Regions from separate parts of the Halomonas qinghailakensis genome, predicted to be linked through region 2. Evidence: predicted binding sites of a transcription regulator. Region 2 holds the regulator's gene; the other holds the start of a gene.
The links. The regulator PhoB, encoded in region 2, activates phosphate uptake and scavenging genes when phosphate is short. The targets are predictions, from matches to a motif close to TGTCATANNNNTGTCANA.
Positions count from the first base shown of each region.

Region 1: a site for PhoB is predicted at 7,811-7,828, ahead of ppk1 (polyphosphate kinase 1). Genes of this name have one in related genera too.

Region 1 is NZ_CP096973.1:1,045,710-1,061,960, reverse strand. It holds gene M0220_RS04935 (winged helix-turn-helix domain-containing protein) at 1-431, shown strand, start outside; gene M0220_RS04930 (ATP-binding protein) at 454-2,049, shown strand; gene M0220_RS04925 (LysR family transcriptional regulator) at 2,012-2,950, opposite strand; gene metE (5-methyltetrahydropteroyltriglutamate--homocysteine S-methyltransferase) at 3,050-5,347, shown strand; gene ppk1 (polyphosphate kinase 1) at 5,508-7,700, opposite strand; gene hemB (porphobilinogen synthase) at 7,850-8,857, opposite strand; gene elbB (isoprenoid biosynthesis glyoxalase ElbB) at 9,054-9,713, shown strand; gene tatC (twin-arginine translocase subunit TatC) at 9,838-10,620, opposite strand; gene tatB (Sec-independent protein translocase protein TatB) at 10,617-11,201, opposite strand; gene tatA (Sec-independent protein translocase subunit TatA) at 11,205-11,489, opposite strand; gene M0220_RS04885 (phosphoribosyl-ATP diphosphatase) at 11,513-11,869, opposite strand; gene ubiB (ubiquinone biosynthesis regulatory protein kinase UbiB) at 11,939-13,561, opposite strand; gene M0220_RS04875 (ubiquinone biosynthesis accessory factor UbiJ) at 13,561-14,238, opposite strand; gene ubiE (bifunctional demethylmenaquinone methyltransferase/2-methoxy-6-polyprenyl-1,4-benzoquinol methylase UbiE) at 14,261-15,016, opposite strand; gene M0220_RS04865 (gamma-butyrobetaine hydroxylase-like domain-containing protein) at 15,138-15,539, opposite strand; gene hslU (ATP-dependent protease ATPase subunit HslU) at 15,777-16,251, opposite strand, start outside.
Region 2 is NZ_CP096973.1:1,700,133-1,716,383, forward strand. It holds gene M0220_RS08025 (SDR family oxidoreductase) at 1-311, opposite strand, end outside; gene M0220_RS08030 (hydrogen peroxide-inducible genes activator) at 461-1,390, shown strand; gene recG (ATP-dependent DNA helicase RecG) at 1,387-3,465, shown strand; gene yccS (YccS family putative transporter) at 3,480-5,726, opposite strand; gene M0220_RS08045 (hypothetical protein) at 6,029-6,385, opposite strand; gene M0220_RS08050 (HU family DNA-binding protein) at 6,385-6,657, opposite strand; gene M0220_RS08055 (NAD(P)/FAD-dependent oxidoreductase) at 6,762-7,955, opposite strand; gene M0220_RS08060 (chorismate--pyruvate lyase family protein) at 8,043-8,639, shown strand; gene ubiA (4-hydroxybenzoate octaprenyltransferase) at 8,674-9,564, shown strand; gene phoB (phosphate regulon transcriptional regulator PhoB) at 9,688-10,377, shown strand; gene phoR (phosphate regulon sensor histidine kinase PhoR) at 10,380-11,687, shown strand; gene M0220_RS08080 (hypothetical protein) at 11,986-12,288, shown strand; gene M0220_RS08085 (hypothetical protein) at 12,756-13,076, shown strand; gene M0220_RS08090 (copper chaperone PCu(A)C) at 13,190-13,669, opposite strand; gene cysZ (sulfate transporter CysZ) at 13,794-14,528, opposite strand; gene phoU (phosphate signaling complex protein PhoU) at 14,596-15,321, opposite strand; gene pstB (phosphate ABC transporter ATP-binding protein PstB) at 15,352-16,167, opposite strand; gene pstA (phosphate ABC transporter permease PstA) at 16,161-16,251, opposite strand, start outside.

The DNA of each region.
Region 1 (16,251 bases), 650 kb from region 2:
ATCAAGTGCTGGGCTTGGAGATGGGGGCTGATGACTATGTGCCTAAACCGGTTCAACCTCGTGTGCTTTTAGCGCGTATGCGGGCGTTACTTCGTCGCGCGGATGCGCCTGCCCCCGGTGGTGAAATGCGCTTGCGCTTCGAAAATCTAGAGATAGATAACGCCACCCGCGAAGCGTGGCTTTCTGGCGAGCGCATTGACCTTACCAGTGCCGAGTTTGATCTACTGTGGCTATTGGCAAGCAACGCGGGGCGAGTCTTGACGCGCGAAGAAATTTTCAATGAGCTGCGTGGTATCAAATACGATGGACAGGATCGTTCGATCGATGTTCGCGTATCGCGTATTCGTCCCAAAGTAGGCGATGATCCTAATCAGCCACACCGCATTAAAACGGTGCGCAGCAAAGGTTATCTTTTTGTTAAAGATAGTTAATTAATCGAGCGAGGTTAACCGTATGCGGCGAGTGTTGGGCCACGGTTCTTTTTTGAGATTTTATCTTCTGCTGGGCTTGGCACTTTGCGTCGTGTTTTTTATTGCGCTGGGTGGGCGCTCTTTTATTGAGCAGGTTCGTCGCGAAGATTATCGTGAACAACTCGCCGCGTTACCTATGTCGTTAATGACGCAGCAGCTAGCGTCAAGCCAAGTGGCTGAAAGAGAAGCCTCACTTGCGCGCTTTTCAGAACAGCTCGGCATGCAACTCTCACTTCAACGAATTGAAGATGCAGAGCTGAATTACTTTGAACGATCGCGTGTCGAGCGGGGGTCCGTTTTAGTGACCGGAGACCCTTGGAAGCTGCGGCAACGCATACCCAATGATGAGTGGATGCTAGAAGCGACGTTTGCCGCGTGGAGTGAGCAACAGTGGCAAGGCAGTATGGTATTGATTGGAGACTGGCTTGCCAGTATGCCTCCTGAAGCAAGAGCTGACGCTTTGGCTTCTCTGAACACTGGCAGCTGGCCGCTTTCACTGCTTGTTACTGCCCCTCACGGGCTCACCTCAGAGCAGCAGTTTCAGCTCGCGTTAGGAGGTGTGCTGACGCGTTTGGTTTCGGATAAGCTTTCCTTGTTGCTAATTTATCAACTGCCAGGCGAGAACCAATGGTTACAGGCTGGCCCAACCTCTCGCGGTGATACGCTGCCGGTCAACTTGCACCTTCCTTTACTGGTAGGGTTGATGGTGGTGCTCAGCCTGATTATTTACTTAATTATGCGCAGTATCGAAGCGCGCATGGCGCGTTTAGAGCTAGCGGCAACCAGAATCGCCAGTGGCCGTTTGGAAACCCGTGTAAAAGTAGAGAGCGGTGATTTTTTAGGTCGAGTAGGCATGGCCTTTAATGGCATGGCGAATCAGGTCCAAAGTTTGCTAAGAGGCCAACAAGAGATGATTCGTGCGGTGTCTCATGAATTACGCACGCCGGTCGCTCGCATACGCTTTGCAGTACAAATGGTCGAAGATATGACGGATCAGCCTGCGATTCGTCGTCAGCTTCAGGGAATTGATGCTGATATCGCCGAGCTAGACGAGTTGGTTGATGAAATTCTCACCTACGCGCGTTTAGGAGGGGAATCCATTAATGGCGTAGAGTTGGAAATGGCGCTGGTTGAGTGTCGGGCAATGGCCGAGCGCGTTATTGATACGCTGTCACCGCTTCACCAAAGTTTATCATTAACGTTAGAAAGCAACTCAGAGGTTGAACTTTACGCAGAGCCACGTTATTTACAGCGCGCACTGCAAAACCTAGTCAGCAATGCTTGCCGCCATGCCAAGTCCCACGTCGTGATTCGTTTGTGTGACGAACCTCACCTGGTGCGTATCGATATTGAAGATGATGGGCCCGGCATACCGCCTGAGGCCCGCGGTGATATTTTTAAGCCGTTTGCTCGACTCGATAATAGCCGCGCACGTAGTTCTGGTGGTTATGGATTGGGTCTGTCCATTGTGCAAAAAATTATGGCAGGCCACGGGGGTAGCGTCACTGTTGATACCAGCCCTACACTTGGTGGCGCGCGTTTTACGTTGCTGATTCCTCGTCGCGAGTCGCCGGCTTAATGCCTGATAGCACTGCAAATGAGGTCTCTTTAGCGGTGCGCAAAAAGTCCTGCATCCAAGGCGCTTCTAAATTCTCCTCTCGAATAGCGGCATAAAGCGTGCTCCAAATGCCGTTCTCGCCCAGTTTTACGGCGCTAACATAATCCCGCTCTAAATACTCGGTGAGTGCCCAGTTGGGCAGTGCACAGACGCCTCGACCGCTGGCAACGAGCTGCATCATCATGATGGTGAGCTCTGCAGTGCGGATTTCTTTTGGTCGAACATTGGCGGGAGCCAAAAATTGGGTAAACACATCCAGCCGAGCGTGTTCGACCGGATAGGTGATTAGTGTTTCCTCGGCTAATGCTTTTGGTTCGATAAACGGACGGCCTGCAAAAGAGTGCTGCCGAGCAACCGCTAGCAGACCTTCATAACGAAACAGCGGCGCGTAGTGTACTCCTTCCAATGGCTGAGGATCGGCGGTGATCACCAGGTCTAACTGCTCTCTAGCAAGGGCAGGCAGCGGGTCGAAGTGGTGGCCACTGGGGATATCAATTTCGACCTCTGGCCAGTGATCGCGAAAGTAATCCACGGTTGGCATCAGCCATTGGAAACAGCTGTGGCACTCGATGGCCATATGCAGCCGACCCTGCTCCGTACCTGCCAAGCGCGCTAAGTCACGCTCAGCCTTACGTACTTCAGGCAAAATCTCATCTGCCAGTGCCAACAGGCGAAGCCCCGCTCTAGTGAATTCCACTGGGCGTGTTTTACGTACAAACAGTGCGCTGTCAACGCGGCCTTCCAAATCTTTTAACTGATGGGAAAGCGCCGACTGGGTTAGGTGAACCCGCTCTGCAGCCTCCACTAAAGAACCGGTTTCCCGCAGGGCGAGCAGCGTGCGCAAATGGCGTAATTCAATCATTGTGAGTATTTTTCATGTTTTGTATTAAAAACTTTAGTTTGATTCATGATTTTAAGATAAGCAGACTGTGCGAAATCATTCATGTTTAAAGGTTCCATCATGACAGTTTCTCATATTCTCGGCTATCCCCGGATTGGCGCTCAGCGCGAACTTAAAAAAGCCACCGAAGCCTATTGGAAAGGAGACATCTCACGGAACGAGCTTGAAACAACAGGGCAGGCATTGAGGCTCTCTCACTGGCAGACCCAGCAAAACGCTGGCCTCGACTTTGTCAGCGTTGGCGATTTTGCGTTTTATGACCAAGTACTTAATGTTTCCGTCATGCTGGGAGCGGTCCCCGCACGTTTTAATGCGCAGCACGAAGTGAGTGAAGGCAACGTTGATTTAGATACCGCTTTTCGTATGGCCCGTGGCCGAGCCCCAAGCGGTGAGCCTGCCGCCGCCTGTGAAATGACTAAGTATTTTGACACTAATTACCATTACCTAGTCCCTGAATTGCATGATGGGCAGGCGTTTACTTTAGCATCTGACCGCTTATTCAACGAAGTTAATGAGGCCTTACAGGCAGGTTTTACGCCGAAAGTGACGCTGACTGGCCCGCTCACTTGGCTGTGGTTGGGTAAAGCCAAAGGTGGTGAGTTCGATCGGCTGAGCTTGTTGGATAGTGTACTGGATGTATACAGCGAAGTTCTTTCACGCTTAGCGACACAAGGCATTGAGTGGGTGCAGCTAGACGAGCCTGCTTTGGTGCAAGACCTGCCCTTAGCGTGGCAACAGGCTTACGAGCGTGCTTATCATCGCCTACAATCCGCCCCGCTAAAATTGCTTGTTGCCACTTACTTTGGTGGGTTAGGTGATAACCTTTCGCTTACGACACGCCTGCCAGTAGCGGGATTGCATATTGATGCTGTGCGTGCAGCCGAACAGGTAGAGAGCGTGGTTGATCGTTTAAGCCCTCATCAAGTGCTTTCGATTGGCTTGGTGGATGGGCGTAATATTTGGCGTGCTGATTTGGCGGCCCTAAGAGAGCGTCTGCTGCCCCTAAAAGTACGTTTAGGGCAGCGACTATGGCTGGCACCCAGCTGCTCATTGTTGCATGTGCCGGTAGACTTGGTTCAAGAAACTGAACTGGATAGTGAACTAACCAGCTGGTTGGCATTTGCGCGTCAAAAACTGGATGAAGTAGTGACTCTTACCCGGCTGATTGATAACCGAGCCACACCGGTTGATGAACAGCGGGTGAGTGAGGCAACGCGTGCCTTGGATACGCGCCGGGAATCGCGTCGCATTCATCAGCCTGCCGTGAGTGGCCGTTTGTCGGCGATAACGGCTCAAGATAGTCAGCGTCAGTCGCCTTATGCCCAGCGCAGCGTGTCTCAGCGTCGAGCGCTTGCACTGCCACTGTTTCCCACCACCACCATTGGCTCTTTTCCGCAAACAGGTGAAATACGCGCCGCCCGTCGGGCATTTAAAGCCGGTGAGCTGAGCCAGGCAGATTACGAAGCGCGTATGCGCGAAGAGGTCGCATATGTCGTTGAGCGCCAGGAAGCGCTTGGTCTAGATGTGCCCGTTCACGGTGAAGCCGAGCGCAACGACATGGTGGAGTACTTTGGTGAACAACTTGATGGCTTTGCTTTTACGCGCTTTGGCTGGGTGCAAAGCTATGGCTCCCGCTGCGTAAAACCGCCGATTATTTTCGGTGACGTTTCTCGCCCCAAACCAATGACCGTTTGCTGGAGTGAATACGCTCAATCGCTCACCGAAAAACCCATGAAAGGCATGCTGACAGGGCCTGTGACGATTTTACAATGGTCGTTTGTGCGTAATGATCAGCCCCGCGCAACCACCTGCCGTCAGATTGCGCTGGCACTGCGTGACGAAGTTGTCGATTTGGAAAAAGCGGGTATTCAGATCATTCAAATTGACGAGCCCGCGCTACGTGAAGGCTTACCGCTGCGGCAGAACGAGTGGCAATCCTATTTGGATTGGGCAGTAGAAAGCTTCCAGCTAAGCGCTGCAGGCGTTGCAGACAGCACCCAAATTCATACGCATATGTGCTACTCGGAGTTTAACGACATCATTGGGGCCATCGCCGCGCTAGACGCGGATGTGATCACCATTGAAACCTCACGTTCCGATATGGAACTGCTGGACGCTTTCCAGGATTTTGCTTACCCGAACGAAATTGGGCCAGGAGTTTATGATATCCATACGCCCAATATTCCAGATGTCGCATGGATGGTGGCGTTGATGGAAAAAGCGCTGGAAAAAATTCCTGCTGAGCGGCTATGGGTAAACCCTGATTGTGGTCTGAAAACCCGTGGCTGGGCAGAAGTGGAGCCTGCATTGGCTAATATGGTGGAAGCTGCAAATCAACTGCGTGAGCGTTATGCGTAAAGACGATAAGCGTAACGTGGTAGAACCAGCATTAACCGATCATCCGCTAGATAAGTAAGTATGGGTGCCAAAAGCTAATTCTGACTACATAGCTAATTGCCATTTAATTAAGCCCCGCTGCAACAGGCAACGGGGCTTATTGTGTATCTAGCGGTGATGGCTAGCTTTTTGAGGCATAGGCATAGAGCAGCGTTTCCTGGGCACTAATCGCGTCACCATTGCCAGGGTCTTGTAGCTGATAACTGCCATCGCTTTTAAGCAGCCAACTTTGGCAATTATCGACTAGATAGGTCTCCAAGTCTTTACGCACCCGCGTGGCCAGCTTTTTATCCAGCAGCGGAAAGCAGGTTTCTACGCGATGAAACATATTGCGTGACATAAAATCAGCGCTTGAGCACCAGGTCTCTGATTTGCCGTCGTTGTGAAAGTGGAAAACGCGGGTATGTTCTAAAAAACGACCAATAATCGACCTTACGCGAATATTATCTGATATACCCTCAACACCGGGTTTCAAACAACACATACCACGAATAATCAGGTCACACTCGACGCCTGCTTGAGATGCACGATATAGCGCCTTGATAAGCTTGGGTTCGGTGAGTGAATTGCACTTAATAATAATATGCCCACGCTTACCCCTAAGCGCCACCTGAGCTTCACGATCAATCATTTCGACTAAGCGCTCGTGAAGTGTAAAGGGCGCGTGCAACAGCGTATCAATCTTACGCGCGCGGCCCATGCCAGAAAGCTGCTGGAAGACTTTATGTACATCGGCGCATAGCGCTTTATTGGCGGTCAGTAGGCTGTAATCGGTATACAGTTTTGCGGTCTTAGAGTGGTAGTTGCCAGTGCCTAAATGTGCGTAGTGGCGCAGTTCGCCTTTCTCACGCCGCACAATATGCAGCATTTTAGCGTGGGTTTTATAGGCCATAATGCCGTAAATCACAATGGCGCCAGCTTCTTGCAAGCGCGATGCTAGCTGTAGATTATCCGCCTCATCAAACCGTGCCCGTAGCTCAATAACTACGGTAACTTCTTTACCTTGGCTAGCGGCATCGACTAGCGCGCTGACTATTGTTGAATCAGCACCAGTGCGATACAACGTCTGCTTGATGGCCAGTACGTCGGGGTCGCGGGCGGCTTCGCGCAGTAAATCTTCGATAGGCGAAAAGGACTGGAACGGGTGGTGGAGCAAAATATCGCTTTTGGCAATCGCACTAAACAGGCTGCCGCCTTTCAGTGCTTTTGGCACGCTAGGCGAATAAGGGCGGTAAAGTAGCTCTGGGCGGTCGACATCGCCCAATACAGCCATCATGCGAGTCAAATTCACCGGCCCTTGGACACGGTATAAATCGCTATTTTCTAATTCAAACTGACGTAATAAAAAGCTGGTTAAGTCATCTGGGCAATTGTCGGCAACCTCAAGCCTTACGCCACTACCATAGCGACGCGCCAATAGTTCGCCACGTAACGCAGATGCCAGATCTGAGACTTCTTCGGGGTCGACGGTCATATCGGCATTGCGGGTCAGCCGGAACTGATAACAACCGCGCACACGCATACCGGGGAATAGTTCCTCGGCATGGGCGTGAATCATCGACGATAAGAAAATATACTCAGAAAAACCTTCAGCGCACAGCTCCTTTGGTAACGCCATTAAGCGAGGCAGCGAGCGAGGCGCAGGAAGGATTGCCATGCCACCAGCGCGACCAAAGGCATCCTTTCCTTCTAGTTCAACAATGAAGTTGAGGCTTTTATTAACTAGCCGTGGGAATGGGTGCGAAGGATCTAGGCCGATAGGGCTGATCACCGGCATGATTTCATTATCAAAGAACGCATGTACCCAGGCTTTTTGTTCGTCGGTCCACTGATCGCGACGACGGAAACGTAGGCCTTGCGCTTCTAAGGCAGGCAGCAAAATATCATTTAATATCTGGTATTGACGTGCAATTTGCTGATGCGCGATTTCGGAAATTTCAGCTAGTAAAGCTTTAGGCAAGCGACCATCGGCGGCAGTGGTATCGTCACCTAGTGCCATTTGGTGTTTAAGCCCAGCAACCCTGATCTCAAAAAACTCATCCATGTTGGATGAAAATATCAGCAAAAACATCAGCCGATTGAGTAGCGGATGCGCATCATCAAGTGCTTGTTCAAGTACGCGAATATTGAACTGCAGATGGGACAGTTCACGATTGAAATAAAGCTGAGGGTCATCCAAGTCAGCTTCTGAGTGCGATTCTCTGGCGTGAACGCCAGTAGGCGTACGATTAATGCGCAATGGTAAAATATCACCTTCGCCACTGGTGGGCTCGTTTGAAACTGCTGGAGTGGAATCTATTGACTGATCGTCCATGGTTGCCCCCGGTGGTGGTTCATACCCATCATAGCCTGATAGCTCTTGTTAATAACTATCGTTGATAACTATTGTTAATGGGAGTATGCCGGGAAAAGATGACAAATAGGTGTCACCTGTTTGTCATCTTTAAAGCGTAAGACGTTATTTTATCGTTGTAACAAGCGTGCAGCTTCTAACGCAAAATACGTCAAGATGCCGTCGGCTCCTGCTCGTTTGAAGCACATTAGTGATTCAAGAATCACTGGTTCAGCCTCAAGCCAGCCATTATCGAAAGCGGCGCGATGCATTGCGTATTCGCCGCTCACTTGGTAAGCGAACGTAGGTACCTGAAGTTCGCTTTTTACACGACGTACAATATCTAAGTAAGGCATGCCGGGTTTCACCATCACCATATCGGCACCCTCGGCGATATCCATAGCGACTTCATGCAGCGCTTCATCGCTATTGGCAGGATCCATTTGGTAAGTGCGTTTATCCGCTTTGCCAAGGTTGGCGGCAGAGCCCACGGCGTCGCGGAAGGGGCCATAATATTTAGAGGCATACTTGGCGCTATACGCCATAATGCGCACATTATGCAGGTGTTCCTGCTCTAGCACTTGGCGAATGGCACCGATACGACCGTCCATCATATCGGAAGGCGCTACTACATCGGCACCTGCTTCGGCATGAGAGAGCGCCTGTTTGAGCAGCGTGTCTACCGTACGATCGTTTTGCACATAGCCATGCTCATCAAGAATGCCGTCCTGGCCGTGGCTGGTATACGGATCAAGAGCCACATCGGTAATAATGCCAAGCTCAGGGAGCGCTTCTTTTAGCGCCCGCACGCTGCGCTGTACAAGGCCGCTGGAGTTATAAGCCTCTTCTGCCAACTCGCTTTTTTGCTCTGCACCGATAACAGGGAATAGAGCTAAAGCGGGAATGCCGAGCGCATAAGCTTCCCGTGCTTGCTCAATCAACAGATCGATGGAAAGACGCTCAACACCAGGCATAGAGGCAACCGCTTCACGCTGATTTTCGCCTTCGAGTACGAAAACCGGCAAAATCAAATCATTGGGCGTTAATGTTGACTCTTGCATTAAGCGACGGGAGAAATCGTCACGTCGCATACGGCGTAGTCGTGTAGCAGGGAAGTGGCGGGGGGCAGAGGTGTTCAACGGCGTTCTCCAAACAGTCACAAAGTGGATGCCCTAAAAGGCTTAATGTGAGTATATCAGTCTTGTACTACAGCGAAAGCGAGCTTGTGATAGCTGGCTTGTAGTGGCTTTATAGACTGACTAAAGTGAGCTGCTCGGCGACGCAAAGCGGCGACGATTTAACCGCGATAATAAGCGCTACAATAAGGAGATAAGTATGACAAAACAGGTAGCAATCGTATTAGCAGGCTGCGGCGTTTTTGATGGCTCTGAAATCTACGAAACAACGTTAACGCTGCTGCGCCTTGATCAGTTGGGGATTGGCTATCGTTGCTTTGCGCCGGATGTCGCTCAGCACCATGTGATTAACCATATAACTCAAGAGCCTGTAGATGGTGAACAGCGAAATGTGCTGCAGGAGTCAGCGCGCCTTGCTCGTGGTGATATTAGTCCAATTACTGAGCTAGACGCTAACGACTTTGATGCGGTTATTGTGCCTGGTGGGTTTGGTGTCGCTAAAAACCTGTCTGATTTTGCCGATCAGGGTGACAACATGCAGGTACTTGAGAGCGTAAAAGAAGCACTGATAGGTTTTAAAGAAGAGGCAAAGCCCATTGGTCTGATGTGTATTGCACCGGTTCTGGTGCCACGCCTTTTGGGCGAGGGTGTGGCCGTTACTGTTGGCCATGATCCGGGTGTCTCAGGTGCTATTAGTGCGATGGGTGGCCTGCATCGTAGCTGCGGCGTTGAAGAGATCGTGGTGGATCATGAGCACCGGGTAGTCACAACGCCTGCTTATATGCTTGCCACCCGTATCAGCGAGGCCGCCACAGGTATTTTTAAGTTGGTAGACCGCATGGATGAAATGATGGGCTAGTGCTCTCTAGGTAACCGAACTATGCGTATGAAGGGCAAAAAGCCTCTCGTATGAAGAGCAAAAAGCCTCTGTCATTTTTCAATGGCAGAGGCTTTTTTTGAGCAGTGTATCTTTAATAGTGCTTTTAGGTCTCTTGTTCCTCAGCGTCATCTGCCTTTGCCTTACGGCGTACCAATCTGCCAAACAGTAGGCCCACTTCATAAAGTAGATACATCGGTATGGCTAACAGACTTTGAGAAATAATATCGGGAGGGGTAAGCAGCATGCCCACCACGAAACAACCTAAAATAATGTAGGGGCGCTTTTTGGAAAGGCTTTCGACCGTGGTCGCGCCAGACAGTATCAGCAGAAACGTTGCGATGGGGATTTCAAAGGCAACGCCAAAGGCGAAAAACAGCTTCAGTACAAAGTTAAGGTACTGGTTAATGTCGGTCATTACGGCAACGTCTTCCGGCCCGGTCTGGGTGAAAAACTCAAATAACAGCGGAAAGACCACATAATAAGCAAAGGCCGCACCTGCGTAAAACAGCGCTATGCTTGAAACTAAAATAGGAATCGCCAGTGCTTTCTCGTTATCGTACAGCCCTGGTGCCACAAAGGCCCATGCCTGATGTAGCACAAAGGGAATAGCGATAAAGACGGCCACTACCAAGGTGAGCTTAAAGGGTGCCAAGAAAGGCGAGGCTACCTCGGTAGCGATCATCTGTGAGCCTTCCGGCAAAAGTGCCATTAAGGGCTCAGCCACAAAGCTATAGATATCATTGGCAAAGGCGTAAAGACCAAGGAACACGACTAATATGACTACGACTGCTTTCATTAGCCGCGTACGTAGTTCGATTAAGTGCTCAATAAGAGGCGCTTGGGCTTGTTCATTACGCGGTTCATGTGAATCGCCAGACATGCTCATTGGTGATTACTATCCTTTTTAATATCTGCCTTTTTACAATCTGTGTTTTTACTATCTGTCTTGTTAACATCCGCCTGGAAATTAGCCTGGCTAGACGCTTCGTTACTCGCATTGACCGCACGTAGCTCATCGGAAGTAGCTTGGTGGGGCGTTGAGGTGGCGGGTGATGAAGATGTCGATGTAGACGCGGCTGGCGCTTCTTCACGTACCGTCTGCAAAGCATCGTCTAGACGTGCGCTGGCGTTAGCAACCCGCTGTTCGGTATCATTTTGGCTGTCAGACGACGTAGAGTGTGAAGAAGGTTTTGCAGCAGAAGCGGACGGTTCGACAATGCCCTCAACATCCTGTTTGGCTTTCTTCAGGCTGTCATCGAGCTTTTTTTGCTGCTCGTTGAGTTTTTGACGTAACTCTTCTGCTTCCAGCTGGGCGCTAATTTCGCGCTGCATGCCGGATACCGTTCGCTTGATTTTACCGATCCACATGCCTGCTGTGCGAGCGGCTCTTGGCAGGCGTTCCGGGCCAAGCACCAGAAGCCCGACGATTCCAATCAGCATTAGTTCAAGAAAGCCGATATCCAGCATGGGTTATTTGCGCTCTTCGTTACGTTCTGTGGGTCGCCCTTCGGCTGCACGTTTCTCTTCTGCTTGAACATCGTAGGTGTTACCAGCCTCTTCGTGGCTTACCTTTGCCTGAGGTTGGTCGGCATCTTTTTTGTCAGCATCTTTCTCTTCTTCGTTGATTGCTTTTTTAAAGCCTTTGACTGCACCACCTAAGTCGGTGCCCACATTACGCAGTTTCTTGGTGCCGAAAATCAGGATGATAATGCCCAGAACAATCAGCAACTGCCAAATACTGATACCACCTAACATATGCATTTCCTCATTGGGACAGGTTAACGTTGTGTACGGGACGCTTTTTCATCATGGCCAGAAATACCAAACCGCCGTGCTAGCTCATCTAAAACGCATTGATGATCAAGATCAAGGTGCGACAGCATCACCAAGCTATGAAACCACAGGTCGGCGGTTTCAGCGATCAACGCTTGACGCTGTTGATCATTACCGTGTTCGGCATCTTTAGCAGCCAGCACCGTTTCGGTTGCTTCTTCGCCAACCTTTTCGAGTATCTTGTTCAAACCCTTGTGATGCAAGGAGGCAACATAAGAATCTTCTGCATCAGCATGGCGGCGCTGCTTTAAGACCTCGGCGAGTGCATCTAGCACATATGTGCTTTGGGTAGGATCAGTCATAAACATCCTTTTATCAATTGGCACAGCATTTTCGGCGCTATGATGTTTATCATTATCGCTAAGCCTTTGTTATTGCCACAATAACAACAGTAAGCCTACGCCCGCCGCCGCTAATACGGGCCACTCTTGAGTCGCTGCCCATCCGATAAGCGGCTGCCAAGCCAGGGCAATGGCAATCAAAATCAAGCCGAGGCGTAAACGGTAATGACGTTTTTGTTGGCGCGTCAATTGCTGTTGAACCGCGCTAATAGAGCTTACCTGTTGATGGCGCTGACGGTGCTCGTGTTCCATACGGCTCAGAGCCTGATGGGCTAATACCGGCAGTTCAGGCAATTGGTGAGAAAGCTCTGGTGCTTGGCGTTTAAGCGACTCCCACAAGCCACCAATACCTGCGCGCTCTTTCATCCACTTTTCAAGATAGGGCTTAGCAGTACTCCACAAGTCTAGGTCGGGGTAAAGTTGGCGGCCCAGCCCTTCGATGTTAAGCAGCGTTTTTTGCAATAAAACTAGCTGTGGCTGTACTTCCATATTGAATCGCCGTGCGGTTTGAAACAGCCCTAACAGCACCTGCCCAAACGAAATATCTTTAAGCGGCTTTTCAAGTATTGGCTCGCACACAGTACGGATTGCGGCTGCAAACTCGTTGGCACGAGTGTTTTCACCGACCCAGCCAGACTCGATATGCAGCGCGGCTACTTCGTAATAATCCTGATGGAAGAACGCCAGCAAGTTACGCGCCAGGTAGTCCTGATCTTCGCGGGTAAGGCTGCCCACAATACCGCAATCAATCGCAATGTACTGTGGGTCTTCAGGGTCATCGCAGTTAACAAAGATGTTACCGGGGTGCATGTCGGCATGGAAAAAGTTGTCGCGGAAGACCTGAGTGAAGAAGATTTCAACGCCGCGTTCAGCTAGCTTTTTGAGGTTGGTGCCTCGGGCAATAAGCGTGTCTAGGTCGGCCACAGGCACGCCGCGAATGCGTTCTTGTACCATGACGTGGCGACGAGTGTAAGGCCAGTAAATCGTTGGTACGAACAGTAGTGGTGACTCTTTGAAATTACGCTTGAGCTGCGATGTATTGGCCGCTTCTTTATAGAGATCAAGTTCGTCAAACAAAGTGGCTTCGTAATCGCGGATGACCTCAACCGGGCGTAGGCGTTTGGCGTCCGGTACTTTACCCAGCAGCTTGGCAATTTGATACATCAGCGCCATATCCTGTCGCATAATGCGGTCAATGCCTGGGCGAATAATTTTGACGACCACGTCTTCACCGCTATGTAACGTGGCTGCATGCACCTGGGCAATCGATGCAGAGGCGAGGGGGGTGCGATCAAAGGCGGCAAATGCCTCGGCGAGTGACATTTCAAGTTCCTTTTCAACCCGTGCGGCGGCTAACTCGCCGGGGAAGGGCGGCACTTGATCTTGCAGGCGTTTTAATTCATCGGCGATGTCTTCAGGCAATAGGTCTCGACGGGTCGAGAGCATTTGGCCAAATTTAATAAAAATCGGCCCAAGCGCTTCTAAAGCTAGGCGCAATCGCTCGCCGCGACTACGCTGCCCCACCGGAAAAAGCTTAAAAGGTGAAAAGTTCATTAAGATACGCATCCAGAGCGGAAGCCGTTCAGCGGGGATCAGCGTATCTAAACGATGGCGAGCCACTATCCAAGAAATCTTCAATAACCGCAGGCTCATCAGTGCGGCTCCTCAGAGTGTAACTGCTTATTTAGTGACGGGTCGGCCGTCAACTGCGTCAAGCGCTTATGCAGACGGTTAAGTCTTGCTTCAAGACGGTCGGTCGCGATCTCAAGCTCCGTTAAATGGTCACGCAGCACATCGCGCTGCTGACGACCAGGGAGCAAACGCGCTTCTTCAAAGACATACTCAGAAACGTCTTGCAGCAGTTCGTCTTTTGCTCTTAGCCCCCAACGAGCGGCGCGGCGGATGCCTTCGGCCAGTGAATGGGCGGGCATATCGCCTAGCCAGCGCGCTAGCTCGCTTTCCCAGTCAATATCCAAGTCAAATAGCAGGTCTCGGGTGGCTTCCAGTAGATGGATGCGACCGCGTACGGAAAGCTTGCCATCAAACATCAGTCGCTCGACAGAAGCACCGCTGAGCCATTCAGAGAGTGTTTCTGGGGTAAGCTCAACGATGGCATCAACATCGGTTTCGTCTAGATCATCACCGCGTAGCAGATCAATGCCAGCGTGATGATAGTGGAGCACCAACTGGAGATGAGGCTTTTCTAGCCTGACCAATAGTCGACTACCCGCTAACGCCGCAAGTCGCCCAGGCGCAGCTGGGTCGCGGGCAAGCAGGGCATTCAACGTGCGTTCACATCCGGCCAGCAATAGGGTCGGGGTGACTAGCATGCTGACCTCTTAGTCATTGACGTCATAATTTAATGCCACGATGAAGGGCAACAATACCGCCGGTCAGGTTGGTGTACTCCACCCGGTCCAGGCCGGCACTCTCCATCATGGCCTTCAAGGTTTCCTGATCGGGGTGCATGCGAATCGACTCGGCAAGATAGCGGTAGCTCTCACCATCGCCAGCCACTAGCTCGCCCATTTTGGGTAGCAAGCGGAATGAGTACTCATCGTAAGCTTTCGATAGTAACGCATTGTTGGGCTTGGAAAATTCAAGTACCAGTAAGCGCCCGCCCGGTTTTAGTACCCGTGTCATTGAGCGCAGAGCAGCATCTTTATCGGTGACGTTACGCAGGCCGAAAGCAATGGTGATGCAATCAAAACTATTATCGGGAAATGGCAGGCATTCCGCGTTGGCTTGCACATACTCAACGTTGCCCCCAACGCCATTGTCCATCAGCTTGTCGCGGCCTACTCTGAGCATGGAGGCATTAATATCGGCCAACACGACTTTGCCCCGAGGGCCGACGAGGCGGGAGAACTTGAGCGTTAAATCGCCGGTGCCGCCAGCAATATCGAGGACATGGTGGCCAGGGCGAACGCCTGCGCGCTCAATAGCAAGGCGTTTCCAAACACGGTGAATACCCATCGACATCAAGTCGTTCATGATGTCGTAGCGGGCAGCTACCGAATGAAACACATCAGCGACGCGAGAGGCTTTTTCGTCAACTGACACTTCTTGATAGCCAAAATGGGTGGTGCGTTTTTCTGTGGGGCTCATGGGGCTTTAGCTCCCGAGTTCGAGGCGGTAATAATCGACCAAAAGGTCGTCGCAATAAATGGTTAGCGACATTGTAGCCTTCTCACCCCTGATTTGTCTGCGCTTCACCTGAGTCGCAGGGTCACAGCTGTTTGAATTGAATACTGGCGGGCTCGCGGGAAGCCCCTGCCTCTTCTAAACGTTGCAGGTAGTTTTGCCAGTAGTCTGATTGGTGCTGGGCTAAATCGTACAGATAGTTCCAGCTATACAGGCCGCTATCATGGCCATCGTCAAAATGCAGCTTCAGCGCATAATTACCGGCTTGGGTAATGTTTTGCAGGCCGACATCTTTTTTACCTACCTGCAATACGGCGGTGTCGCCACCATGGCCACGTACTTCCGCTGACGGTGAGTAAACTCGCAAAAACTCAACCGGCAGCCGAAAGCTTTCGCCGTTTGCGTAGCCAAGCTCTAGCTCGCGAGCCTGTTTATGGTAGTGAACCCGCGTTGGGGTGGGGGCATTCGTAGAAATAGGAGCGTTCATTGATGACGTCACCTTTTACGATATTGAGCTAAAACGGGTTGACCGACTATTTACGCTTTAGCGAATGCGTGAAGGCAAGCGCCACGGCTAACGTTTGATCGACAGGACGTCGATCAAGCACGAGCAACAGGGGTGTTGTTCTCGTGCGCAACGTTAGCCGCAGCGTAGCCTGAACAGCAGCATTTGCGTGTGTAAAAAGCGGGCAAGCTGCTGCGGACTATACCGATATAAGCGCGTTTACAAAATATAGCGCGATAGGTCTTCGTCTACTGCTAGCTCACCCAGTTGGGCATTGACGTAATCGGCATCAATGACCAGCGGGCTATCCATATCGCCACCTTTAAACGAGGCCTCTTCTAGCAACCGTTCCAGCACGGTGTGTAGACGGCGAGCACCAATATTCTCAGTGCCTTCGTTCACCTGCCAGGAAATTTCGGCAATGCGCTCGATACCGTCAGGGGTGAACTCAATATCTAGTCCTTCAGTGGCCAGCAGCGCTTGATACTGTTTTGTAAGTGACGCTGATGGCTCAGTGAGGATGCGCTTGAAGTCGCCAGGTGTCAGCGCGTCTAGCTCTACACGGATCGGCAAGCGTCCCTGTAGTTCAGGAATAAGGTCCGAGGGACGCGACAGGTGGAAGGCACCGGAAGCGATAAATAGAATATGGTCTGTTTTGACCATGCCGTATTTGGTCGAGACGGTAGAACCTTCG
Region 2 (16,251 bases):
CTTGGCGGTGTTTTGTGCTGTTCGAGTACGCCAAGCACACGCTTTAAACCGTCTGGGTAGGCGCTTTGGTATGCGCTTTCTTCGAAACGGTCAGCGCTAACGGTGTAAACAACATAATCAGCATGGGGCAATGCATTGGCATCAGCACTCTCAAGATCGTTGAGATCCAGTGCTAACGGCTCAATGCCGGTGTCCTTTAACGTTTCGACTTGGCGGCGCACGCCGATGACACGATGCCCTTCACTGAGTAGCTCGCGTCCTAACGTTATGCCAATATCCCCGCAGCCAATAATCAATACCGTTAGCTTCATCTTGCGCACTCCTGTTGATTAATATTCCCTATCAGATACAAAGTCCCTATGAGATGTGCCATCTTCAATAGGGTTTGTTTGTCCTTTTCCATCTCGCTATCACGATTACCTGTAACGAGCTGCAACGAGAGGATGCCTCTGGCACCGCTATGACTTTAACAGAACTACGCTATATCGTAACCCTTGCCCAAGAGCGTCACTTTGGTCGCGCTGCTGAACGCTGCCATGTTTCTCAGCCAACGCTCTCGGTGGCAGTGAAAAAGCTGGAGGACGAGCTCGATACGCCGCTGTTCGAGCGTTCGAAATCGACCGTGCAAGTCACCCCGCTGGGAGAAAAAATTGTGGCTCAAGCACAGCGCGTGCTGGAGCAGAGCCGGCTTATTTATGAAATGGCCAATGCCGGCAAAGATCAGCTGGCTAACCCGCTGCGTATTGGTGCTATTTATACGATAGGCCCTTATTTATTCCCGCATTTAGTGCCAGCGCTGGCGAACGCCGCACCGCAAATGCCGCTGTATATTGAGGAGGGTATGACCAGCACACTACGGGCGAAGCTGCGCAGTGGCGAGCTAGACGTCATCATCGTGGCACTGCCTTTTACAGAGACTGATGTGGTTACTAAACCGATTTACGATGAACACTTTGAAGTATTGATGCCCGCTAGTCACCGCTGGGTAAGCCGTGAGGCGATCTACAAAGAAGACTTATTGGAAGAGCGATTGTTGTTGCTAGGCGAAGGGCACTGTTTCCGTGACCAAATTCTAGAAGCGTGCCCAGCGATTACCCAAAAGCTCAACAGTCCGAACAATACGCTGATTGCCGAGGGCGGCTCGTTGGAAACGATTCGTCATATGGTCGCCTCGAAACTGGGAATTACGGTGCTTCCTCAGTCGGCATTGGGGACCGACCAGTATGAAAATGCCATGCTGGTTAGCCGTCCCTTTGTTGAACCCGCTCCATCACGCACCGTTGCTATTGCTTGGCGAGCAAGCTTCCCTCGGCCAAAAGCGATAGATGCGCTAGCCAAGGCGATCAGCCAATGCCAGCAACCCGACCATAAGGCCAGCATATCCTCATGAGTGAGCTTTCTGCACCGGTTTCGTCGCTAAAAGGCGTGGGTGAGGCGCTCGCGCTGAAATTAGCGCGAGTGGGAGTAGAGCGCGTTAGCGACCTCTTGTTTCACTTGCCGCTGCGCTATCAAGATCGCACACGGCTAACGCCTATTGGCTTATTGCGGGCGGGCAGTGAGGCGGTAGTAGAAGGGGAAGTTACTGCCTGCGATGTGGTGAAAGGGCGTCGGAGAAGTTTGTTAGTCAGGTTGCGTGATGGCAGTGGTATTTTAAGTCTGCGTTTTTTTCATTTTTCCCCTGCCCAGCAGCAGCAAATGCGTCCTGGTGTCACGGTGCGCGCGTTTGGAGAGGCGCGGGCAGGGGCAACCGGGCTGGAAATCTATCATCCGGAATATCGGCTAAGCGGCGGTAGCGAAACGCCGGTAGAGGAGTATTACACGCCGATTTATCCTACTACGGAAGGGCTGCATCAAACGCGCCTTCGCGCACTTACCCAGCAAGCACTTGCGCTACTGCAACGCTCGCCTGAGTCGCTGCCGGAGGTGATTCCCGATGACCTGCGCCAGCGGTTTAACCTGCCTGGGCTGCATGCCAGCCTGCAGCTGCTGCATCAGCCACCTCCAGATGTAGATTTAGAGCAGCTTGCCCATGGCTTTCACCCCGCCACACGTCGGTTGGCGCTGGAAGAGTTATTGGCCCACCAGCTCAGCCTACGTGAAGTGCGTCTGCGCATTCAAGCTGATGGTGCGCCATCGCTGCCGTCAGGCCGCAGTCTACAAGCCCGCTTTTTAGCCCAGCTGCCGTTTGCCCTAACGGGGGCGCAGCGCCGCGTGCTGGAAGAAATTACCCTAGACCTTTCACGCCCTGCCCCAATGCTGCGGTTAGTACAAGGAGACGTCGGTTCAGGGAAGACCGTGGTGGCGGCAATGGCAGCGCTTTCAGCCCTGGCGGGTAACTGCCAGGCAGCGATGATGGCACCAACGGAAATTCTTGCTGAACAGCACTACCGAGCGTTTAAAGCCTGGTTTGAACCTCTGGGCATCGAAGTAGCCTGGTTGGCAGGTAAACTAAAAGGTAAAGCGCGATTAGATGCCAAAGCCGCCATAGCCGATGGTCGCGCCCGCATGGTGGTAGGTACCCACGCGCTGTTCCAAAGCGACGTACACTTTCAGTGTTTGGGGCTGGCGATTATTGATGAGCAGCACCGTTTTGGCGTCCATCAGCGCCTAGCACTGCGTGAGAAAGGCGAAGCGGGCGGGCTAACACCACACCAACTGATCATGACCGCGACGCCAATTCCCCGCACTCTGGCTATGAGCGCTTATGCTGATTTAGACGTGTCGGTGATTGATGAGCTGCCGCCAGGGCGTACGCCGGTTAAAACGGTGGTGGTGTCTGACGAGCGGCGGCCTGAAGTGGTTGAGCGCATCCGTAATGCCTGTAGCGATGGCCGTCAAGCCTATTGGGTGTGTACGCTGATTGAAGAGTCTGAGGTGCTGCAGTGTCAGGCCGCCGAAGTCACCCGTGATGAACTAACCCAGGCGCTGTCTGAACTCGCGATTGGTCTGATTCACGGTCGTATGAAGGCCAGTGAAAAAGTTGAGGTGATGGAGGCCTTTAAAACGGGCGAGCTCGACCTGTTGGTAGCCACCACGGTGATTGAAGTGGGTGTGGACGTACCCAATGCCAGCCTGATGATTATCGAAAACCCGGAACGCCTGGGGCTTTCTCAACTGCACCAGCTGCGCGGCCGAGTAGGGCGCGGCAGCACGGAAAGCTTCTGCGTATTGCTTTACCATCCGCCGCTATCAAAAAGTTCTCGGGAGCGCCTGGGCGTCATGCGTGAAACCACCGACGGTTTCCGTATTGCCGAAAAAGACTTAGAAATTCGTGGCCCTGGGGAAGTGCTCGGCACCCGTCAAACCGGCCTGGCCCAGATGAAAATTGCTGATCTTGAGCGTGATGCCGACCAGCTAGAGCGTGTCACCGCCCTTGCTCAGGCGCTTCAAGGCAATGCTGAAGTCACTGCTGTCTTAGTACGGCGCTGGCTCGGCGAAGCCGCCGGCCGCTATGGGCAAGTGTAGGGCGTGATGCAGCGCTAAGCAGCGGTGCTCGCGTTAGAGTGATTCTCTACTGGGTCGTCAGTTAACCGGTTGGCGGCTTCACCAAGTGGGCCTAGCTGTGCTGCAATCAGGCGGAGCTGACTTTGTATGGGGCGGTAAAGCGCCACGGCTTTTTCATTTTCCTTTAGGCCTTGTTCATCCTGAGTTTTCTTATCTAATGCGTCAACGGCATTCTGCTCCAGCTGTGCCAGGAGGTCGTTGACGTGATCGGCCAGCGGAGTAACAGGCTGGCGCTTATCAAGCTGTTCTGCGAGTTGCCCCATCAGCTTGCTGATACGTTTAGCAAGTGGCATGAGGGCGGCATCATCTTCATCGTCTGCTAACTGGTGACGATGGGCACCGAGGGCAGATAAATGGCTCAGCAGCGTATTAGAGAGCACCAGAAAGCGTAGGCCGTTGTCTGCATCTTGTTTACGGTAGTGGCCTGGCTCGTGGAGCATATTGGTAAGCAGCGTTGACAGTGCGGCATCGGCATTATGGGCATTGCGGCGGGCTAACCGGTAAGCCAAATCGTCTTGTTTCCCATCCTCGTACTGATGCACTATTTCATCCAAATAGCGGCGATGGTTGACGAGCACATTGGCCGCTTCTCGATACAGTTTGCGGCCTTGCCAATCGGGGAGAATAAAAAATACTGCCAGCCCTGCAATTAGTGAACCGATCAAGGTATCAAAAAGGCGCGGCCAAATCAGATTAAAGCCATCACCCACTTGGTTGAAGCTACATAACACTAGGAGGGTGATAGAGGCGGTGGCGATCACATAATGCTTTTCACGGTTGGCAAAAAATGAGACTCCCGCTGCCACTGCAATCATGCTTTGAATGCTGGCCTGGGGGAATAGGCTAATCGACGCCCAGCCGGCAATTAAGCCAAGCACGGTGCCCAGAATACGCTGGGAGAGAAAGCGCCGCGTGGTGGCAAAGTTAGGACGGCAGACAAATAGTGTGGTTAGCAAAATCCAAAACCCCTGTTCTGGGTCGAGCCACTGGAGCAGTCCATAACCCACTAATAGTGCAATCGATAGGCGTAATGCATGGCGAAATGTTGGAGAGTTCAGCGTCAAATTTAGCTGAATACGTTTCCATGCTTCTAGCACGCTAGACGGAGAGCGATCATAAAGAGAGCTATCACGGTGGCTATCATTGGTGCCTGGGTTATGGGCGCTGGCAATCTGCGCTTCCAGGGTAGTGAGATTGTCGGCAAGCGCATTGAGTGGATGCATCAGCGGACGCCATTCTGCTTTTCCCTGTTCGTTTAGGTTGGCGATAGAGGCACGTAGATCGGCGAGTGCCTGCTCGCTCTGTTCATGACCAAAGGGGCGGTTAAGTAGCAGCGACTTGGCTAGCTGTCGGCAGGCTCGTCCTTGCTGGTCTAAAAGTCGTTGGCAACGAAAGAGGACATCGTGGTGGAAAAAAGCTTCAGTGAGTGCGCTATAAGGGTAGTGAGTAGAACTTGCCCGTTCGTGAATATCCTGGGCGATAAAATAGACCTGTAGATAGCGGTTCAGTTTGCGGCTGCCACGCTGGCCTTCTAAGCGGCGGAAAATCATCTCTTTTGCCTGGTTGAGGGCATCGACCACCTTGCCGTTTTGTCGAGCTAGTGCCACACGACGGGCTTCCAGGTCTACCCCACGAACAGGTTCAAACAGCGCCGACTTCAATATTAAAAATTCACCTAGCGCTTTATATACCCTGGCCATGCTTTGCTTAACCGGTTGACGCGAAAAAAAGGCGCACCATAAGATCGAAATAAATCCGTACCACGCTGCCCCGGCAAGCAACAGCCATTGTCGGGCAGCCACGTCTTCGTCAACGCCACCGTGCTGTTCAATGTTGATCATCGAATAGATCGATAGGATTAATGTGCCCGAGGCAATGGTGGCGTATCGTTGGCCAATGGCACCCAGCATAATCAAAGTGAAGGTAGAAACTGCTAGCCCTACTGCAAACAACCACGGCCATGGGAAAAGCCACTGAACGATAAACGAGGCTGAAGCAAAGCAAGCAAGGGTGACTAGTAGTGCTTGTAAGCGTCCCTGCCAGCTGTCATCGGTTTCAGAAAGAGCGCTCGCAATAATGCCCAAAAATAGCGGAATCACCAGCGCGATGTCACCCGCAAAACCACTAAATAGCAACGCCCCACTGAACGCGATAAACACGCGCAGGCTATAGGCGAACTTATCTAGGGTCCAAAGACGCCGCAAAGGCAAGGATATCGGCATAGAGGCTCTTAGCGTTCTCTTTTTTAGACTTTAGTTTAATAATTAGTATAGAGGGAATGGCCTGTGCTTGTCTTTACCTGCTGTTATCAATGACAGTGTTCTCCCTCACGTTTACTGACACTCCCCGCCCAGCCGGCTTTATAGGTGAGTGGGCGGACAAACTCGCCCCAACCCGCATCAATACAGCACCTTGGCGGTACACGCTTATATCACCGCCCGGTTGGGCAATGCTTTACACGCTGAGTGGTAAACAAAAAGAAAGGAAGAAAAAAGCCCGCCACTTTAAGGTGGCGGGCTGTTTATTACATATTTTTCAGTAGCTTCTGTAGCTTGTTCATATCAGCAGAGTCGCCCACTAGGCGAACTTCACCGGCTAGCATACCGTCGAGAAAGGCCTGTTGTGTAGGTTTCTTGAGTATTTTTAACGCGGTATCTTGATCGCGGAAACGAAGCTCAAGGTCTAGGTCAACGGGCAAGCCTTTGCCGGTAGTGATGCCTTTTGGTGACATTCGATAATACCGTGCAATGCTTAGGTCTTCCGTGGCAACACCCCAGTCCAGACCGCGCATTCGCTCAAGTTGTTCCCTAAAGCGCGGTTTGCGTCGCAGGGCTCTTTTAAGCAGTAAGCTCAGTAGCCACAGCGTCAGCTTGAGTTTCATTAGGAAACGGCGTCCTTAAGCGCTTTGCCTGGCTTAAACGCAACGTTTTTGCTGGCAGGAATCTGCAGTGGCGCGCCAGTTTGTGGATTTTTGCCAGTACGTGCAGCACGTTCGCGCACGGTAAACGTTCCAAAACCAATGAGAGCGACATCTTCACCTTTGGCCACGCTATTGGTGATTTCGTCCAAGATAACGTTGAGCACTTGACCTGCTTTGTCTTTGGATAGATCAGCGCTTTCAGCAATGGCGGCGGCGAGTTCAGGTTTGCGCATAAAGGTATCTCCCTATGTGAAAATCAAGCGTAAGTTCATCGATGTTATTAGCAGCATTGCTCAGCTGGTTAGCTTTTTCAGCTTAGCCGTAAATGCGGCGAGAATCAGCCTAGCAGCGCAGGGGCCGTTCTGGAAAGCTCCACTTTCCTTCTCACGCAGCCACCTGTCAACGCAAATCCAATCAAACGTCCGTCTTTATTTTCAGCAATGGCTGTCATTTCGTTCCCTTCTCCCTCAATTTGCCACTGTGCTGGCGTGGTTGCAGGTGGGTAGGCAACAACGGGTAGTAAGGGCGTTTTTACTATCACAGGCCATGCGCCAAAGCTGACGCTGGTTGGCTTTCCGGTAAGTGTCGATGTCAGCGCTTTTATGCACGCTTGCAAGGGCTGCACGTACATTGCATTTACGTCCTCAACGCAAGCCACATCGCCTAGCGCAAATATGTGGGGTTGCGAGGTGCGTAATTGGCGGTCAACCATGATGCCGCTGCGGGACACCGCCAGCCCGGCAGCTTCTGCAAGCTCGCTGCGCGGCGTTAAGCCGGTGGCCAGTAACGCTATGTCGGCAACATAGTGGTCGCCATTATCAAGGTGCAGCGATAGGGCATTGTCGGGGTTAAGCGTCAGTGTTTGTAGGGTGCGCCCTAAAGCAAGCTGAATACCTGCTGCTTGAAAAGCGTTACCCAGTGCTTGGCCTAACGGTTCGGGCAGTAGACGTGGCAGCGGCGCGCGCTCTGGCGCAATAAGGGTGACTTGATGGCCGCCAGCATATAAGTCATTAGCGAATTCACAGCCCACCAAGCCAGCCCCCACAATTGCTACCCGTGCAGGCGCTGTCGCCAAGGCATCATAAAAGCGGCGATACTCGTCTAAATCGTTCACCGTAAAGCACCGTTTGGCGACGTTTTCCGGCACGCTAAAGGGTGTACGTGGCGCCGCGCCAGTCGCTAGTACAAGGTCATCGTAGTGAAGCTGATGACCGTTACTGAGTACTATGCGCTGGTTATCCACATGCAGGTGTACGACCTGGGTGTGGGTAATTAGCTCGGCATTAAGCTCTTCGGCAACGTCGCGGGCGCTGCGCTGTGCCAGCTGGTCGGGCGTTAAGCGCTTCGCAAAGCCGGTGGAGAGCAGCGGTTTACTGTAATCATCGCCGCTATCCGCGCTGATGAGGGTAATGGTGCGTGTATCGCCTTGCCGGCGCAAGGCTCGTGCAAGGCCAATCCCCGCCATGCCAGTGCCAATAATAATCAGCGCTGAATGTGAGTTGGACAGTAGTTGTTTATCGATTGCGGGCATGCAGTCACCAAAAGTCGGTGGAACAAAAGCCAGTATGGTCACCATGTTACACTAGCTCTATATGTATTGACCGCCTCGGAGACCCTGGTGAACGCCCCTACTTTTCGGCAAGCCTCTCTAGTCCCTCACCAACTCGTTACTCATCGACTATTTACTCATTGGCTACCCGTTGCGGCGGCTCGTCCTGGGATGAGCGCCCCGTGGTGGCAGTGGGTAGCCTCGAAGGATTCCTTGACAACACGGCTAACCGTCGCAGGCGACACCAAGGCGTTTCGGGTGCAACTGCTGCGCCAAACGGTTGGGTTTCCTCTGCGTGATGAAGCGCTGGCGCTGGGCATTGCCCCGCGACGCTATGCCTGGCTAAGGGAAGTGGCACTGTGTGTGGGAAATAAACCTTGGGTGGTTGCGCGCTCGGTAGCGCCACTTAGCCAGTTACAAGGCAAAGGCTTGGAAGGGCTGGGCGAGCGCTCGTTAGGCAGTTGGTTGTTTCGACAGCCCGATCTAGTGCGTGGACCGCTTTACGCTACCCGCCATCAGCCACGTTTTGTCGTCGAACAGTCTGCGCTATTGGCAGACAGTGTATGGGGGCGGCGCTCAGTGTTTCAGCACAGCGGACTGTCGCTATTGGTACAGGAATACTTTTTATCAAGCATGGCAGATGATCTTGACCTGCCTTCGCGCTAGGCTAGTGCCAGCGTATTCTTTTTGAGAGGTAAGCATGGATCGTTCTCTGTTGCGGCCAACGGGATGGGCCCGAGTGGCAGATTTTTTACATTTAATGCGCTTAGATCGCCCGATTGGCACCTGGCTACTGATGTGGCCAACGTTATGGGCGCTTTGGATAGCGGCTGATGGTGTGCCTGAGCGTAATGTGCTGCTAATTTTTATTGCTGGTGTGTATGTGATGCGTGCCGCGGGCTGCGTGGTCAATGATTACGCTGACCGTCACTTTGATGGCCATGTAAAGCGCACTAAGCATCGCCCATTAGCCACTGGGCGTATCAGTGAAACCGAAGCGCAGCTACTGTTTATCGCGCTGGTTGCCGCCGCTTTCATTTTAGTGTTGCTGACCAACTGGTTTACGGTGCTGCTTTCAATCGGCGGTGTTGTTTTAGCGTTTATTTACCCCTTTATGAAGCGGTATACCCACTTCCCACAAGTGTTTTTGGGAGCGGCGTTTTCTTGGGCAATCCCCATGGCATTCGGTGCAGTATTGGGGTACGTTCCGTTTGAAGCGTGGCTGTTGTTTAGTGCGAACGTTTTATGGACAGTGGCTTACGATACCCAATACGCCATGGTCGACCGCGACGATGACCTTAAAATTGGCATTAAATCTACCGCGGTGCTGTTCGGTAGTGCTGACCGCTTTATCATTGGTGTGCTGCAAGCAGCGACATTGTTGCTACTTGCATGGGTGGGAATACGCGTTGGTTTGGGAGGGTTTTTCTGGCTTGGGTTAACGGGGATGGCCGCTACGTTTGCCCACCAACAGCGGCTAATTGCTGGCCGTGAGCGTGACCGCTGTTTCCAAGCATTTCTAAACAATCACTGGTCTGGCTTATTGATTTTTGCAGGAATAGTACTGAGTTGGTGGCCAATCACTGGCTAAATATCGTCTTTGTCATAGAATTGTCATCAAGTCATGGTGTTATCGTCATTGACATGTCACTGAACTGTTTTGTTGAACTGTTCTTTCGAACCAGTTTTCATTGAACACCGTGAGGCCCCTGGAATGACCGCCAAGACCGTTTTGATTGTCGATGATGAAGCGCCTATCCGCGAAATGATCGCCGTGGCGCTTGAAATGGCTGACTATCGCGTACTTGAAGCGGATAACGCCCAGGATGCCCACGCCATGATGGTTGACCATCAGCCAGATCTACTTTTGCTGGATTGGATGATGCCCGGTACCAGTGGTATTGAACTGGCAAGGCGTTTGAAGCGTGAAGAAGCGACAGCAGAAGTGCCTATAATCATGCTAACCGCCAAAGGCGAAGAGGATAATAAGATTCAAGGGCTTGAAGCTGGCGCTGATGACTATATCACCAAACCTTTTTCGCCCCGTGAGCTGGTAGCGCGCTTAAAAGCAGTGTTACGCCGTACTACGCCTCGTGGCGTCGAAGATCCTATCGAAATCAATGGCTTGCTTTTAGACCCTGTCAGCCATCGGGTGAGCGCTTATGGCAAAGCATTGGAAATGGGGCCGACAGAGTACCGTTTGCTGCAGTTCTTTATGACCCACCAAGAACGCGCGTACACACGTAGCCAGTTACTTGATCAAGTGTGGGGCGGTAACGTGTATGTTGAAGAGCGTACCGTAGACGTCCACATTCGTCGTTTACGCAAGGCCCTCGGGGAAGCCCACCAAAACCTTATTCAAACGGTGCGTGGCACTGGATACCGCTTCTCTGCCCGGGTGTAACCGTGCGTTTGTGGAGCCGAGAACTGTGGCGCTTTGTTTTGTGGGCAATGCTAGGCCTTTTCCTAGGGTGGCTGGTGGCAGTTCCAGGCATCGGTCTAGCGGCGGGCCTTACCGTTTGTCTTGGCTACCATTTACGTCAACTACGTGCGCTATTTAAATGGTTAACGCTTCATCCCCATGATGAACCCCCTGCAGCGAACGGGATATGGGGTGAGCTATTTGATCGCTTGTATCGCTATCAAAAAAGCCAACGGATTACCCAGAACCGCTTACGCGCGACGTTGGCACGTATTCAGGAATCATCTGAAGCAATGCGTGATAGCGTGGTTATGTTGGACCGGCATGGTGACCTAGAGTGGTGGAACAGCGCAGCGACAGAAATGCTGGGCCTACAAACGGCTCATGACCGTGGCCAGCACATTACCAACCTGCTTCGTGACCCAAGATTTATCAGCTATTTTAACGCGTGTAAGTACGGTGAGCCGCTAACCTTGACGTCGCCCATCGATGAACGGCGCATCCTTCAATATCAAATTACCCTTTATGGCGATGATGAACGCTTAGTAATGGCGCGAGATATTACCCGCCTCCATCGTTTAGAGCAGATGCGTCGTGACTTTGTGGCGAACGTTTCCCATGAGCTACGTACCCCGCTTACAGTGTTAACGGGGTATTTAGAAACCTACGGCGAGCTGAAAGATCAGTTGCCGCCGCGGTTAGGTCGCGGGATTGGCCAGATGGAAGAGCAGACTAAACGCATGCAAAATTTGGTCAATGATTTGCTGCTACTTTCGCGGTTAGAAATTGATCAAGGGGGAGAGGATCACCAACCGCTAGCGGTAGGACCGTTACTCGATAGTATCCGCCGCGATGCGCTTGCACTTTCTAATCAACAACACAGTGTTCATGTTGTGCTTGAGAGCGACGCGCGGCTCATTGGTAGCGAACAAGAGCTGCATAGTGCTGTTTCTAACCTTGCCTTTAACGCTGTGCGGTATACCCCAACAGGTAGTCAGATAACGCTTCGCTGGAAAACGCTACCGAATGGTGGCGCCTGCATTGACGTTGATGATGACGGTGAAGGGATAGACCCGGTTCATATTCCACGCCTAACAGAGCGCTTTTACCGTGTTGATAAAGGGCGTAGTACAGCAACGGGTGGCACGGGCCTTGGCCTTGCGATTGTGAAGCATGTACTACTAAGACATGATGCACTGCTACACATTGAATCCCATCCTGGCGAAGGAGCCCTCTTTCGCTGTGTTTTTCCCTCCTCCCGGGTTGTTGAAAACGAGCATAGCCTGACATAGGGCTTGTAAATACAAATATTGTATAAGTGTGCCATGCTGTCATATAAGTATGGATACATAATGCTCATGTGCCATTTCTAACCAGTTTGCCCCCCTTATTTCGAAAGACTTATGTTGTGCTTGCGCCTCTTTTTTTTCCTTAAGTTTTTGTTTATTAAAAATATTATTGTTTTTTTTGGCTTTTGGCATAACGAATGCAAGTATATGGGTAAGAGAGAACATCACAGGAATTGGTAAGCCGAAAGGCAATCTTTCTTACCATTTAAGCAGTATTGAACAGCGATCGAGGAGATGGAATATGATGTCCAAGGAACTACTCAAGAAAGCTGGTATTTTAAGTGTAGCGTTCGGTCTAGTTGCTAGCCCTGCGGCATTCGCTCAAGAGCCAGCAGACCCAGCGAATAATATTTCTCCAGATGAACAGCCCGTCGAGTCCCAAACCGAAAGTACAACTGGTACAGGTAACTATGACAAACAAGATTTGACCCATGACGAAGGCGATAACGCCAGTGACATGGAGCCAAGCTCAACGGATCATGGTGATTCAGATGCTGGCTATGACAGCACGGAAGAATTGCCAGAAGAAAATAGTGGCATGTAAGACTTATCCGTCTAGTATTAACTTTAGTAACTGATATTTTCTAAAGTCAGTATAGCTCTTATTCTTATGGATGAGCCATTTAGCAACACGGATGTTTCATTGCACGGATGCTCTTAAATTCAAGGATTGAATTATTCGACGATTATCACGCTGGTTAGGGTTAATTCCAAGGTTGGAGTCCCTCAAATGGATAGGAAGCCAGCAGTGCACATCGCGATCAGTAAGAGCGCTCAAGACCCCACCTCGGTGGGGTCTAATTTTTTGCGTAGATTAATTTTTGTGTGTAGCTCACATTTTATTGGTAATTGAAAGGGGGTTCATACCCTATTGCCTTGTTAATGCCTGAGTTATAGTGAGTGCTTAGAGCTAATATATTCAAATATAGTGCTTGGTGACTGACAAAAAGGTATCTCGTATTATTAGCCTGTCGGTTACTCCATGTAGTAGGTGGTCAAGGAGTTTTAGGTATGTTGTTGACATCATTCATTAAAAAAGCAGCTGTTGTAGGTTTGTTGTTTGGTCTAATCACTAGCCCAATGGCATTTGCGCAATCTTCTATAGAGCTGAATCAGGAACGCGCTGATAATCAAGAAATTATTCAGCCTGAATCGCGCAATACCTCGGGTCCTGCGAGCTATTCAGCTAAGGATTTAATCAACGATAACGAAAATACGCTGATCTACTCTCCTTCTAGCCGTAATAGCAAAGATGATGAAGAGTCTAAAGCTAGATCAGGTTATCGTGCTGAAGAGCTAAATCGTGAAGAGGGGAGCAGTACACGCTGGTAACCAGTGTGACGGCTAAATTTATGAGGTAAAGCACGCGTGTTTATTAATAAAGCCCCACTTCTATGGGGCTTTTATATGGTGGCACCGCTCAGGGCAACGGCACGCTGTGGTTATTAATGCTGATGATGGTGATCAGCATCTGTGCTTCCTTGCTGGGCATCTTGTACCCAAACCTCTATTTCAATGTCGTCTTGTTGAGCAAACTCTAACGTAATGGGAAAACGCTCACCCTCTACCAGTGGCTGGTGTAAGCCCATTAACATCAGGTGATAGCCGCCACCCGGGCGCATCGTCAGTGTTTCATCTTTAGCGATTTCAATGGCGCTGACATGGCGCATTGTCATCATATCGCCATCCATTTGCATGTCATGCAGCTCAACACTGTCACTCACAGGTGACTGCGCACCAACTAGTGTGACGGGTTCTGTACGAGCTGTAATATCCAGATAAGCGGCACCGTTTACCACGCCAGGAGGAGTTGGTGTGGCAAAAGGGTGAACAATCCTTAACTGGTCGGTTTGAACGTCGTGAGCCGATGCAAAAGAGACGCTGCTAGAGAGGAGAGCCGTTAGCCAGAGTGCGCGGGTCAGCATGGTCGTATTCCTTGTAGGAGCCTTGTTTCTTAACAAGGCTTATGCTTAATCTTGATAACACTAGGTAAGCCAAACAACCTTAAGGTAACAAATAGGTTGGGCTAGCGTTATAGCAGATAGGCCATTAGCGATGAGACGTAATGTCGCGCGTACCACGGTAATGGTCATCCCACATTAATACGGCACCTGCCACCGCGCCGGGAATCAAGAACAGGTTGGCGAGGGGGATCCAGGTCACTAGCATAATTAATCCGCCGTAGGTGAGACTGGGCCACCACCGTTGCGATAGTCGTGTGCGCATATCTCTAAAAGTTATCTTATTGTTATCCATGGGATAATCTAAATAAGTAATCGCCATGATCCAGGCAGAAAAGAGTATCCATAAAATAGGGGCTATCAGGTTTAGGCCGGGTATCCAACTAATGACAAACAGTATCAGCATACGAGGCAGAATATAGCCGAGTTTGACTAGCTCGCGGCCTAAGGCGTCGACGGCGGTTTTGGCTAGCCCGCGGTCGTCCAGTGGTTCACGCCCTGTCGCTTGGCGTTCTACCTTGGCTGCTAAAAATCCATAGAAAGGTGCGGCAATTAAGTGGGTAACCAGGGTAAAGGTAAAAAAGATTACCAGCAGCAGACTGATAAAGAACAGAGGCCAGATGAGCCATGACAACCACTCTAACCAGCTTGGTACCATCATCATGGCGCTGTCTAGCCAGCCAGAAAAGCGGTTGACTACAAAACTCAGCATGCCAGCATAAACGAAGATATTGACCAGAATGGGTAGGAAAATATAGCGCCGCAAGCCCTTTGTGTACACCAGACGTGTACCTCGACTTAGCGCTGTTATCGCATCCAACATGCCTGCTCCTTATAAAAACGCCCAGATAAATTATCTGGGCGTATTGCAGGAGGAATTGAGTGCTAGGTCAAGATTTTTTAAGCACTTGCGGGTCGATAGAATCGGGGTCGCTGTGGCGTATATCTAACCCTTTTACTAGGTAGACGACGTACTCAGCTAGGTTATTGGCATGATCACCCACGCGTTCCAAGGCGCGTAGCACCCACATGATGCTAAGCACGGAGCTAATCGAACGCGAGTCTTCCATCATAAAGGTCATTAGCGAGCGCATGGCGCTACCGTACTCGTCGTCAACGAACTCATCTTCGCGGACAACTTGCATCGCAAGTTCGGTATCAAAACGCGCGAAAGCGGTAAGCGCATCGCGTAGCATTTTACGCACATGCTCGCTAATATGGCGCACTTCTACTAGACCGCGAATATTGCCGCTATTTTCGCTTAAAAGTAATGCATTTCGAGCAATTTTGCTGGCTTCGTCGCCGATGCGCTCAAGATCAGATGTTGCGCGAATCACCGCTAGCACCAAGCGCAAATCGGAAGCCGCTGGCTGACGACGAGCCAGTACGCGGGTGCATTCATCGTCAATCTGCAGTTGCAGGTCGTTTACTTGGCGATCATTATCGCGCACTTTTTCAGCAAGACGGCTATCGCCTTCAAGTAGCGCAAAAACTGCATCTTGCACTTGTTTTTCCACCAGGCCGCCCATGGCCATCAGGTGGGTTTTTAGCTCTTCCAATTCTTGGTTGAATTGGCGAGAGATATGCTGGCTGTGGGTATCGCTCGTAATATCCATTGAGCACTCCTGACGTAATGTCTTTAGGGCCTAGGTAATGCGGCCGGTGATGTAGTTTTCGGTGCGTTGTAAACGCGGGTTGGTGAACACTTGATCCGTTGGCCCGTACTCAATGAGTTCACCGTGCTGCAAAAAAGCCGTGTAGTCAGAAACCCGCGCGGCTTGCTGCATATTGTGGGTAACCAGCACCAGCGTTAGCTGTGACTTTAGGTTACGGATTAGCTCTTCGATTTTTAAGGTTGAGATAGGGTCTAGCGCTGACGCTGGTTCGTCGAGTAGCAACACATCTGGCTGCACGGCCAGCGTACGAGCAATGACTAGGCGCTGTTGCTGGCCTCCGGATAGCTGCCACGCCGAGCGATGTAACCGATCTTTTACCTCATCCCATAGCGCTGCCGATGTTAGAGCCCATTCGATGATGTCGTCTCTTTTTCGCTTGGGTAAACGCTGTTGTAAACGTAGGCCAAAGGCAACGTTTTCATAAATCGACATAGGGAAAGGGTTTGGCGTCTGAAACACCATCCCAACGCGCCGCCGCAACTCAGTGACATTCATGTCTGGTGCATGAATATCTTGTCCTTCAAGCTGAATATGGCCGCTATGTGTTACCGATTCATTAAGGTCGTGTAGCCGATTAATCGCGCGCAACAGCGTTGATTTACCGCAGCCAGAGGGGCCAATAAAGGCCGTTACGCTGTGGCGCGGTAGGTCTAACGTTAGGTCGTTTAACGCCATTTTCCCCGCATAAGCGAGGTGAAAGTGGTGAATGCTCAAACAGCGTTGTTCAGCTGAAAAATGCGTCACGGGTGTTGGAGCCACCTTGTCGGACGATAAGGACGCTAACATTCGTTTCCTCGCTGACGCCTTAGATAATGACGCAGAAATATGGCAGTTAGGTTAAGCACTAGCACAATTAACACCAGTAGTAGC